DNA from 2 places in the Acetoanaerobium noterae genome. Region 1 is predicted to be linked to the other one. Evidence: riboswitches for the same ligand, from Rfam matches in the RefSeq annotation. Region 1 holds a riboswitch; the other holds the start of a gene.
What was found. Region 1 has a riboswitch for FMN ahead of B5X47_RS11995 (ECF transporter S component). Riboswitches for the same ligand answer to the same signal wherever they lie in the genome.
Positions count from the first base shown of each region.

Region 1 (5,347 bases):
TAAAATGTGATAGTAAACTGGAGGTAAGTTTTAATGTCATATAAAGATGAACTGGCGGTAAAAATAGCTACCTATTCAGGCGAACAAATGGTTGCTTTGGCATATGAAGCACTTATTGAAAATCTTCAGGATGCAAAAGAAGCTATAAATTTAAAAGAAAAAGACATATTGAATGAAAAAATAGATCATAACAGAGAGATTCTAGCTCACCTTACGGCAACGCTTGGAATAGAGGAAGATGAAGTGTCTCTTACTACAAAGCAGCTTTATCTTTATATCAACAAGTTGATGACAGACGGAGTTATGAGGTATAATATAGCTGCGATTGATGAAGCTATAAAGATAATTATTCCTCTTAGAGATGGCTGGAGAGAGCTATCTCTAAAGCTAATGGAATTAGAATCACAAAAAATGCAAAGTAACCAATCTAAATCTGAAAAAGCCTCTGTATATACGGGGATGACTTATGGAAAGAGCGATGTTTCTATCTATTCAGATTCTAAGGATTGGGAAAAGGGCTAAAAAATTTAAGAGCAAATCTAGCATCTGTCGCAAAAGGAGCCAGTTATGGATATAGTTAAAATATTGCAGCAAGAGTTTAATCTTAAGCCTTTTCAGGTAGAAAACACACTTGCTCTTATAGACGAAGGAAAGACGATTCCTTTTATAGCCAGATATAGGAAAGAACAAACGGGCGAAATGACTGATACTGTTCTTAGACAATTTGATGAGAGACTTAAATATCTAAAAAATCTCATCGAGCGCAAGGAACAGGTAGAAAGACTAATAGAAGAGCAAGGAAAGCTAACTGAAGAGCTACAAAAATCTCTAGAGCTAGCAACCACTCTTCAAGAAGTCGAAGATATCTATGCTCCATTTAAGCAGAAGAAGAGAACTAGAGCCACTGTAGCTAGGGAAAAAGGCCTTGAGCCTCTTAGTGAAATTTTGATTCTAGGACAAAAAGATGTATATAAAGAAGCAGAAAATTTCCTAGATGAAGAAAAAGGTGTAGCTAGTATAGAGGATGCAATAGCAGGAGCTATGGATATAGTGGCTGAGACTATTGCTGATGATTTTGAGCTAAAGAAGAAGCTAAGAGCTATAGTATTTAGGGAAGCTGTACTTGAAACATCTGCTAAAAAAGGCAGTGAAGAAAAAGAAGACTTCCTAGTATATAAAATGTACCATGAATACTCTGAGCTATGCAGCAAGATGCCAGCCCACAGAGTACTGGCGGTGAACCGTGGTGAAAAAGAAGATATCTTAAAAGTTAAACTAAATTATCCTCTAGAAAAGATAACTGAGGTATCAGAAAGAGCCTATGTAAAATCAGATATCCATAAAGCTGTCATGGCAGATACTATAAAGGATAGCTTAAATAGATTGATGCTTCCCTCTCTAGAAAGAGAGCTAAGAACTAGCATAACAGAGATGGCAGAAGAGAGAGCTATTGCTGTTTTTGGCGAGAATCTTAGAAATCTTCTTATGCAGTCTCCACTTTATGGAAAAACTGTACTAGGCTGGGATCCGGCTTACCGTACTGGCTGTAAGATAGCTGTAGTTGATGAGACAGGAAAGGTACTAGATACCACAACTGTATATCCTACAGTGCCACAAAATAAAGTAGCAGAAACTAAGAAAGAAATACTTAAGTTAATTGATAAACACAATATAGATATAATTGCGATAGGTAATGGAACAGCATCTAGGGAATCTGAAGCTATAGTTGCTGATATAGTAAAAGAAAGCTCAAGAAAAGTAAGCTTTATAATAGTAAGTGAAGCTGGAGCATCTGTTTACTCAGCATCTGCACTAGGAGAGGAAGAGCTTCCAGAACTTAACGTATCAATTCGTGGAGCTGTATCTATAGCAAGAAGACTCCAGGACCCTCTATCTGAACTAGTAAAAATAGACCCAGAGCATATAGGAGTAGGTCAGTATCAGCATGATGTAAATCAAAAGAGACTTTCAGAAGTGCTTACTGGAATAGTAGAGGACAGTGTAAACCGCGTAGGTGTAGATTTGAACACAGCATCATATGCTATTCTTTCATATGTGGCTGGAATTAATAAAACTATAGCTAAAAATATCATAAAATACAGGGATGAAAATGGAAAGTTTTCTACTAGAAAGCAATTGCTTAAGGTTGCAAGATTAGGACCTGCTGCATACGAGCAGTGTGCAGGCTTTTTAAGAGTAAAGGAATCTGGCGAGGTTCTAGATAGAACTGGAGTGCATCCAGAATCCTACAAGGCTGCCTATGCCTTACTTGAAAAGATGGGCATATCTAAAGAGGATGCTCAGTATCCAGAAAAAACTGAGTTTACTTCAAAAGTAGAAGAGCTAAGCCTAAGAGATATAGCTCAGGAGCTAGAAATAGGACTTCCTACACTTAGAGATATAGTAAAAGAGCTTTCTAAGCCTGGACGTGATATCAGAGATGAGGGAGCAATGGCTCCTATACTTAGATCTGATATTTTAAAGCTAGAGGATTTAGAAATAGGAATGATACTTCAAGGTACAGTTCGTAATGTAGTGGATTTTGGAGCTTTTGTGGACATAGGTATCAAAAACGATGGTCTCGTTCATATATCTCAGCTATCTGACAAATATGTGAAAAATCCTATGGAGGTTGTGTCTGTAGGAGATGTAGTTGAGGTCAGAGTAATTGATATAGATAGACAAAGAGGCAAGGTATCGCTTTCTATGAAAAAAGCTTAATAAAAATAAGTTTGACTAATGATTATCATTGACAATTATAGAGCAAATAGGTATACTATAAATATACAACTTAATATTTCTTCAGGGCAGGGTGAAATTCCCGACCGGCGGTAAAGTCCGCGAGCTGCATAGGCAGTTGACTTGGTGAAATTCCAAGACCGACAGTAAAGTCTGGATGGGAGAAGATAAGCTATTTATTATGCTATTAGTAAGCCTGGAGATAATTTTATTTCCAGGTTTTTTAATTTTAAATAGTAAAAGGGTTTCTGATATTATTGCAATATATGATTGCGTATAGGCAGAGACTTATCTTCTTAATTATATTTTACTTATATTTTTTAGGAGGAATTATAATGGAAAAAGCAGTAACAAAAAAGCAAGCTATCAGTACATCTAAAATGGTCAAGATTTCTATACTTGGAGTAATGTCTTTTATACTAATGTTTATGAATCTGCCACTACCTATATTTCCAGCTTTTTTAAAGATTGATTTTGCAGATATTCCATCCGTTATTGGTGGATTTGCACTAGGTCCAGTAGCAGGAATAATGATTCAGCTGATTAAAAACATTCTACACTTTATGTTTGATAACAGCACAGGCGGAGTAGGAGAGATATCTAACTTTATAGTTGGAGGCTCATTTGTATTAGTTTCAAGCAGTATATACCATGCCATGAGAAGTAAAAAAGGTGCAATAATCGGAAGTATAGCAGGAACTATAGTTATGGCTATGGTGGGAGCCCTTTCAAACTATTTCCTAATCATTTCTTTTTACTCAAATATCATGCCGATAGATGTTATTATCAACCTAGGAACAGTTGTAAACTCAGCAATCCACGATAAATTAACTCTAGTGCTTTACGGAGTAATTCCGTTTAATATCTTCAAAGGTATAGTAATATCAGTAGTTACTGCCTTACTTTATAAAAAAGTTACCCCGATTTTAAAGAAGAGATAGTTAGCTACTGGATTAATAGAGCTATTAATTACAGAATAAATAAATTAGTAGTTGATTAAACTACAGGCAAGGTTATTATTTTTAAAATTTATATTTGCACCAACGGCTCTTTTTATTAAGACTATTTATCTACGTATAGTCTAAATTAAGAAGAGCTTTTATTTTGTATAAAAAATTGGTTATAAAAACTAGGCTTTAAGTATTTTCTGGCTTACTAAAATTAATTATAAAGAGAGTGGATGTTATTTTTTGCCTATTTTTGTTATAATATTAAGGTTAAGGTTTAATATTTTTGATTTTTGAAAACTAGGAGAAAATATGATTTATTTAATAGATGAGCAAATGACTAAATATATAGGTGAAAAGCTAGGAAAGCTTCTAAAACCCAATGATGTTTTAGCTTTAACTGGAGATTTGGGCGCAGGAAAGACTATGATGACTCAATCTATAGCGAGGGGAATGGGGATAGAAGACTATATAACCAGTCCTACCTTTACTATAGTTCAGGAATATGAAGGAAAGCTTCCGCTATTTCATTTTGATGTGTACAGAATAGCTGATGAAGAGGAAATGTATTACATAGGCTTTGATGAATATCTAGCTAGAGGAGGAGTCTGCATTATAGAGTGGGCGAATTTAATTGAAAGCATTCTTCCAAAGGAAAGGCTAGATATAGAGCTTCTATATACGGAAAAAGAGGGCAGAAACATGAGACTTACACCTCATGGAGCAAGGTATGAGGATTTAGTAAAGGAGCTGATTGAGGAGTGAAGATATTAGGAATAGATACTTCATCATCGTCCTTATCTGTTGCGGTGATGGACGATGATTTATTAAAGGGTGAGTTTACTTTAAATCACAAGCTGACTCATTCTGAGCAGATGATGCCGCTTTTAGACAGCTTGCTTTCTCATTTAGAGCTTAAGATGTCAGACATAGACCTTATAGGGGTAAGCGTGGGTCCTGGCTCATTTACAGGAATTAGGATAGGTGTAGCTGCGGCAAATGCTATGGCTATGGCTCTAGACATTCCAGTAGTTGGGATATCTAGTCTAGAGGCTATGGCATATACAGCAGGAGAGACAGCTTACACAATAGTATCGACTTTCGATGCTCAAAGAGATAGGTTCTATTTTAATGCATATAGATTTGAAAATTCAGAGCTTAAGGCTTTAGAAACTGAAGATGTACTTGAAAAGGAAGACCTAATTAAAAAACTAGAATCCTATGATAAAGTGCTACTTCTAGGAGATGCTGTTTTTATAAATGAAGAGCTACCACTTAATGTAAAAAAAGCAAAAAGAGCGGTAAGATATGTAAGAGCATCTAGCGTATGTGAGTTAGCCCATAGAGACTATTTACTTGGAAAGACTGGTTTTGCAGTTCCAGTATACTTAAGAAAATCTCAAGCAGAGATTCAATTTGAAGAGCGTATGAGCAAAGAGGTAAACAATGGGTGATTTTAAGATTTACGATATGAATAAGGATAATGTAGATGGAGTTTATGAAGTCGAAATTTTATCGTTTACAGATACTTGGAGCAAAAAGGCTTTTGTAGATGAGCTAAAAAATAATCTGGCATATTACAAAGTAATAGTAGACGAGGAAATTTCGAAGGTAGTTGCCTTTGGAGGACTTTGGAAGGTGCTAGATGAAGCCCATATCAC
Region 1 is NZ_FUYN01000007.1:37,754-43,100, forward strand. Features, by position in the region: gene B5X47_RS11985 (flagellar export chaperone FliS) at 34-522, shown strand; gene B5X47_RS11990 (Tex family protein) at 568-2,721, shown strand; FMN riboswitch at 2,795-2,912, shown strand; gene B5X47_RS11995 (ECF transporter S component) at 3,075-3,680, shown strand; gene tsaE (tRNA (adenosine(37)-N6)-threonylcarbamoyltransferase complex ATPase subunit type 1 TsaE) at 3,999-4,451, shown strand; gene tsaB (tRNA (adenosine(37)-N6)-threonylcarbamoyltransferase complex dimerization subunit type 1 TsaB) at 4,448-5,140, shown strand; gene rimI (ribosomal protein S18-alanine N-acetyltransferase) at 5,133-5,347, shown strand, end outside.

Region 2 (5,347 bases), on a different contig from region 1:
AATTTCAAATGCTCCTGGTACCCATGCCACTGTTATATCCTCCTCTGAGGCCCCATGACGAACAAGAGCATCCTTTGCACCTTCTAATAATTTAGAGCCTATAAATTCATTAAATCTTCCTACTACAATCGCAACCTTATGGCTAGAAGCCATCAACTTTCCTTCAAATACATTCATTTTTCTGCCTCCTGTTTTTAAATCTAATTTTTTTATTTATTTCTTGCTTATTTATTTCTTTATTTCATCATTTCTTTATTTATTCTATTTATTTCTTTGTTTTGTTTATTTTTTTAAAATTTATCTAGCATATGTCCCATTTTTTCTTTTTTGGTCCATAGATAAAAATCATTTTTTTCATTGTGATTCATTTCAATAGACACTCTATCTGTAATTTCCAAGCCATAACCCTCTAGCCCACTTATTTTTTTGGGATTATTGGTCATTAGCTTTAGCTTTCTAGCTCCTAAATCATATAAAATCTGAGCTCCTATGCCATAATCTCTCATATCCTCAGGAAAGCCTAGCTCTAGATTTGCTTCTACCGTATCCTTTCCATGATCTTGAAGATTATATGCTTTTATTTTATTAATAAGGCCGATTCCCCTTCCTTCTTGTCTCATGTATAAAAGAATACCTCTCCCTTCTTTTTCTATAAGCTCTAGAGCTTTTGCCAGCTGGTCTCCGCAGTCGCATCTAAGTGAGCCAAATGCATCGCCAGTAAGGCACTCTGAGTGTACTCTAACTAGTACAGGTAGCTCCGGATTAATTTCTCCTTTGACTAGAGCCACATGATGCTCACCAGTGAGTGAATTTACATAGCCCTTCATAACAAAATTTCCATATTTTGTAGGTAGCTGAGATACAGCTTCACACTTTACAAAAATTTCATTTTTTCTTCTATAGGCTATAAGGTCAGCTATTGTAATAAGCTTCAAATTATGTAGCTTTGCAAACTCTATAAGCTCAGGCACTCTAGCCATAGTCCCATCATCATTTAAAATCTCACAGATAACTCCTGCAGGCTTTAATCCTGCTAGTCTTGCAAGATCTACTGCAGCTTCAGTATGGCCTGCTCTTACTAGCACTCCACCATCCTTTGAGCATAGTGGAAATATGTGTCCAGGACGAGTGAAATCTTCTCCGCTTACTTCATCGTCCATAAGCTTTGTTATAGTTAAAGCTCTTTCGTGTGCGGATATCCCTGTGTGAGTCGTTTTGTAATCCACAGACAGAGTAAATGCAGTTTCCTTTGGATCTGTATTGTTGCTCACCATAGCTCCTATCTTAAGCTCATCAAGCCTAGATCTAAGCATAGGCATGCATACTAGTCCCCTGCCATATTTGACCATGAAGTTAATATCATCACCAGTTGCAAACTCTGCTGCCATAAGCAAATCGCCTTCATTTTCTCTATCTTCATCATCCACCACAACTACCATCTTGCCATTTTTTATATCCTCTATTGCCGATTCTATACTATCAAACATATTATCCCTCCAAAACAATGACATTCTGACTCAAAATGATATATAATTTAGCCTTTTAACATATAAAAGCTTTTAATATCCTTAAATTTCTAAATTAATTTACTCTACTTATAAAAATCCATTTGAGGCTAAAAATCCCATATCTAGTTTACTAGGCTCTGTTTCTTTATCATCTTTGTAATTAGTATTAATTAGATGAGAATTTGTTACAAAGTTGTGGATATATTTGCCAATCATATCGCATTCTATATTCACCATTTGACCTGGCATTGCTTTTTCTAAAGTAGTCATTTTCTTTGTATGTGGTATCACAGAAACTATAAAGCTGCTCTTCGTAATTCTAGCAACAGTAAGTGATATACCGTCTATAGAAACTGAGCCCTTTTCTATTATGTAAGGCAGCAGATTTTCACTTAGCCCTATTTCAATTAAAACTGCATTTTCATCTGGAGTAATTTTTATAATTTCACCAGTACTGTCTATATGTCCAGAAACCATATGCCCTCCTAGTCTATCTCCTAGCTTTAGTGCTCTTTCCAAATTCACCTTTGAGCCTTTGGTAAGCCTGTGAAGACTCGTTCTTTTTATAGTTTCAGGCATGACATCTGCCGTAAAGCTTTCAGCTGACTTTGATGTGACTGTAAGACAGATTCCATTTACAGCTATACTATCACCTATGTTCGCATCCTCTAGGACTTTGCTTGCCTTGATTGAAACTGAGGTTGATTTGCTACCTGGTCTTATATTTAAAATACTCCCTGTCTCTTCTATTAGTCCTGTGAACATCTTAAGCTCCTTTCCATATTCTAAGCAATTCAGTTAATAGCTTTGAACTAAATATTAAATCACAAACAGTCTAAAGCATTTATTTTATATAACCTTCGACTACAAAATCATTTTCAATATGAGTGAAATTCATAGATTTAAGATTTATGACCTCGCTCATACTGCTTGTTCCATATCCTCCTATAGGAGATTTTGCATTTGTTCCTCCGATAATTTTAGGAGCTATATATGCTCTAATCTTATTTACTAGCTTAGCTTCAAGTAATGCTGCACTCAGCTGTTCTCCTGCTTCAATCAAAATACTGTCAATTCCTAAAAACCCAAGTTCTTTCCAAAGCTCCTCTAAGTCCACCTTGCCATCCTTTGATTTTGTCATGATTATTTTGGCTCCGTAATCCTCGAGCTTTCTGAGTTTTTCATCGCTAGCTGCCTCAGTAACTGCTATATAGGTATCTGATTTTGAATCGAGATTTAATATTTTCGCATCAAGGCTGATTCTAGCTGCCGAATCCACAACTATTCGATGAGGCTCTTTTCCTTTTGAGTCAAGCAGTCTTACATTAAGCGAAGCATCATCAGAGAGTATTGTTCCTATCCCTGTCACAACTGCACTTACACTGCTCCTTAATCTATGCACATCGGTTCTTGATTTCTCGCTAGTAATCCATTTGCTGTCTCCTGTGTGACAAGCTATTTTTCCATCTAGGCTCATAGCGTACTTTAGTATCGTAAACGGAAGATTCGTAGTCATATAGTGGATGAAGACTTCATTTTGAATCTTTGCCCTCTCTTCTAACACTCCTACAGTTATTTCTATATTGCTCTGCTTTAATTTCTCTATTCCGCTTCCAGATACAAGAGGATTGGGGTCAGTAGTCGCAATAATAACTCTGACTAGCTGATTCTTAATTATTGCCTCCGTGCACGGTGGAGTCTTGCCTTGATGACAGCAAGGCTCTAAAGTAACATACATAGTTGCTCCCTTTATATCCTCAGTAGCCGAATTTATTGCTTCAATCTCTGCATGGGATTTTCCAAAAGCAGTGTGATAACCTTCACCTATTACCTTGCCATCTTTTACTATCACTGCTCCGACCAAGGGGTTTGGATTTACATATCCTCTTCCTTTTTCAGCAAGTGAAAGAGCTAGTTTCATAAATTTTTCATCCGATTCGAGCATATTAATAACTCCCATATCTAAACCAATCCTTCCATTTTATTAATTGTTTATTAACATACTATTTATAATTATTTTTAAATACTTAAGAATATATCTTTTGTTATTATTCAATACTCATTCTATTCGCAAAAGGAATCTAGCTAACATCAAATTATATTTTCTTATAAATCATGTTTATACAGTTTAATCTTAATAAAAAAAGCTCTGGATATCAAAAAACATCCAGAGCATAATAGACCAAAAAATCTACATATAAAATCATCTTCTCCCATCCAGACTTTACTGTCGGTCTTGGAATTTCACCAAGTCAACCACTTTCGTAGTTCGCGGACTTTTACCGCCGGTCGGGAATTTCACCCTGCCCTGAAGAATATATTAAGTTGTATTATCATCATAAAAATATCACATACAAAATAAAAAGTCAACTTACTTTATTAAGTCCATCAAGTACTGTCCATAATCAGTTTTTTCCATAGGTCTTGCAAGTTTATTTAACTGTTCATCTGAAATATAGCCTTTTTTATAGGCTATTTCTTCTATGCATGCTATATATAGCCCTTGTCTTTTTTGGATTGCCTCAACAAAATTAGAAGCCTCAAGTAGAGATTCATGAGTCCCTGTATCTAGCCAAGCAAGTCCTCTACCCATAATCTCAACCTTTAGGTCCTTATTATTAAGATAATGCTCTATGACTGAAGTTATTTCAAGCTCACCTCGTTTTGAAGGCTTGACATTTTTAGCTATCTGGCTGACTTTATTATCAAAAAAGTATATTCCAGGCACTGCGTATGAAGATTTTGGATGCTCTGGTTTTTCCTCAATGGAGATAGCATTCATATCACTGTCAACCTCAACTACTCCATATGCTCTAGGGTCTTTTACATAGCAACCAAATATAACTGCTCCCGAATCTAAATTAGAGGCATTATGTAAGACATTTACAAGATTTGCTCCATAAAAAATATTATCGCCTAAAATCAAACATACAGAATCATCTTCTATAAATTCTTCCCCTATAATAAAAGCTTCTGCCAGCCCTTTTGGTTGATTTTGTACAGCATATGAGAATTCCATCCCTATATCAGAACCATCTCCCAGAAGCTCTTCAAAATCAGAAATGTCTCGTGGCGTTGAAATAATAAGCACCTCTTTAATTCCTGCGAGCATAAGCACTGAAAGAGGATAGTAAATCATTGGTTTGTCATAGACTGGAAGCATCTGTTTTGAAACAGATTTAGTTATAGGATAAAGCCTAGTGCCAGATCCTCCTGCTAATATTATTCCTTTCATGATGTAACCCCTTTCCAAGTTTTATATTAATATATTATCACATTTACAATTATACGCTTTATTATTATCTACTTGATTATACCGAAATTTTATTTTTTTGTGTAAAAAAACTTATGTAGGGTAGATATAAAATAGAGATAATATATTTTGGAAATTAAAGGAGGCATTACTATGAATTTTGATATGCTAAAAGGTAAATTCAATCAGATACTTGGAGATGCTAAAACAGAGTTTGGTAAATTAACTGATGACGAGCTTAAAATGCTTGAAGGTCAAAGAGATAAATTTATCGGAGTGGTTCAAGAAAAATATGGAATCGCTAAAGAAGAAGCAGAGAAAAAAGTTAATGAGTTTTTGAAAAAATACTAATAACAACTCCACCCATTAAAGAAATCAAAAAAGTCTAGATGCTAATTTCGCATCTAGACTTTTTTGATTAGATTTTAAACTGTGCTACTAAAGCTTGAAGCTCTTCTGCGATTTCCGCTAGATTCTCTCCAGAGTTTGCGATTTCTTCTATAGTTGCTGCTTGCTCCTGCATAGAAGCTGATGCTTGCTGAGTTCCTGCCGCATTTTCTTCTGATATAGCAGATAGATTCTCAGA
Region 2 is NZ_FUYN01000002.1:499,913-505,259, reverse strand. Features, by position in the region: gene ribH (6,7-dimethyl-8-ribityllumazine synthase) at 1-177, opposite strand, end outside; gene B5X47_RS05895 (bifunctional 3,4-dihydroxy-2-butanone-4-phosphate synthase/GTP cyclohydrolase II) at 291-1,487, opposite strand; gene ribE (riboflavin synthase) at 1,596-2,273, opposite strand; gene ribD (bifunctional diaminohydroxyphosphoribosylaminopyrimidine deaminase/5-amino-6-(5-phosphoribosylamino)uracil reductase RibD) at 2,353-3,453, opposite strand; FMN riboswitch at 3,710-3,828, opposite strand; gene rfbA (glucose-1-phosphate thymidylyltransferase RfbA) at 3,880-4,743, opposite strand; gene B5X47_RS05875 (CsbD family protein) at 4,915-5,112, shown strand; gene B5X47_RS05870 (methyl-accepting chemotaxis protein) at 5,180-5,347, opposite strand, start outside.
Region 2: it holds a riboswitch for FMN, as region 1 does, so the genes downstream of both, ribD (bifunctional diaminohydroxyphosphoribosylaminopyrimidine deaminase/5-amino-6-(5-phosphoribosylamino)uracil reductase RibD) here and B5X47_RS11995 (ECF transporter S component) in region 1, are expected to answer to the same signal.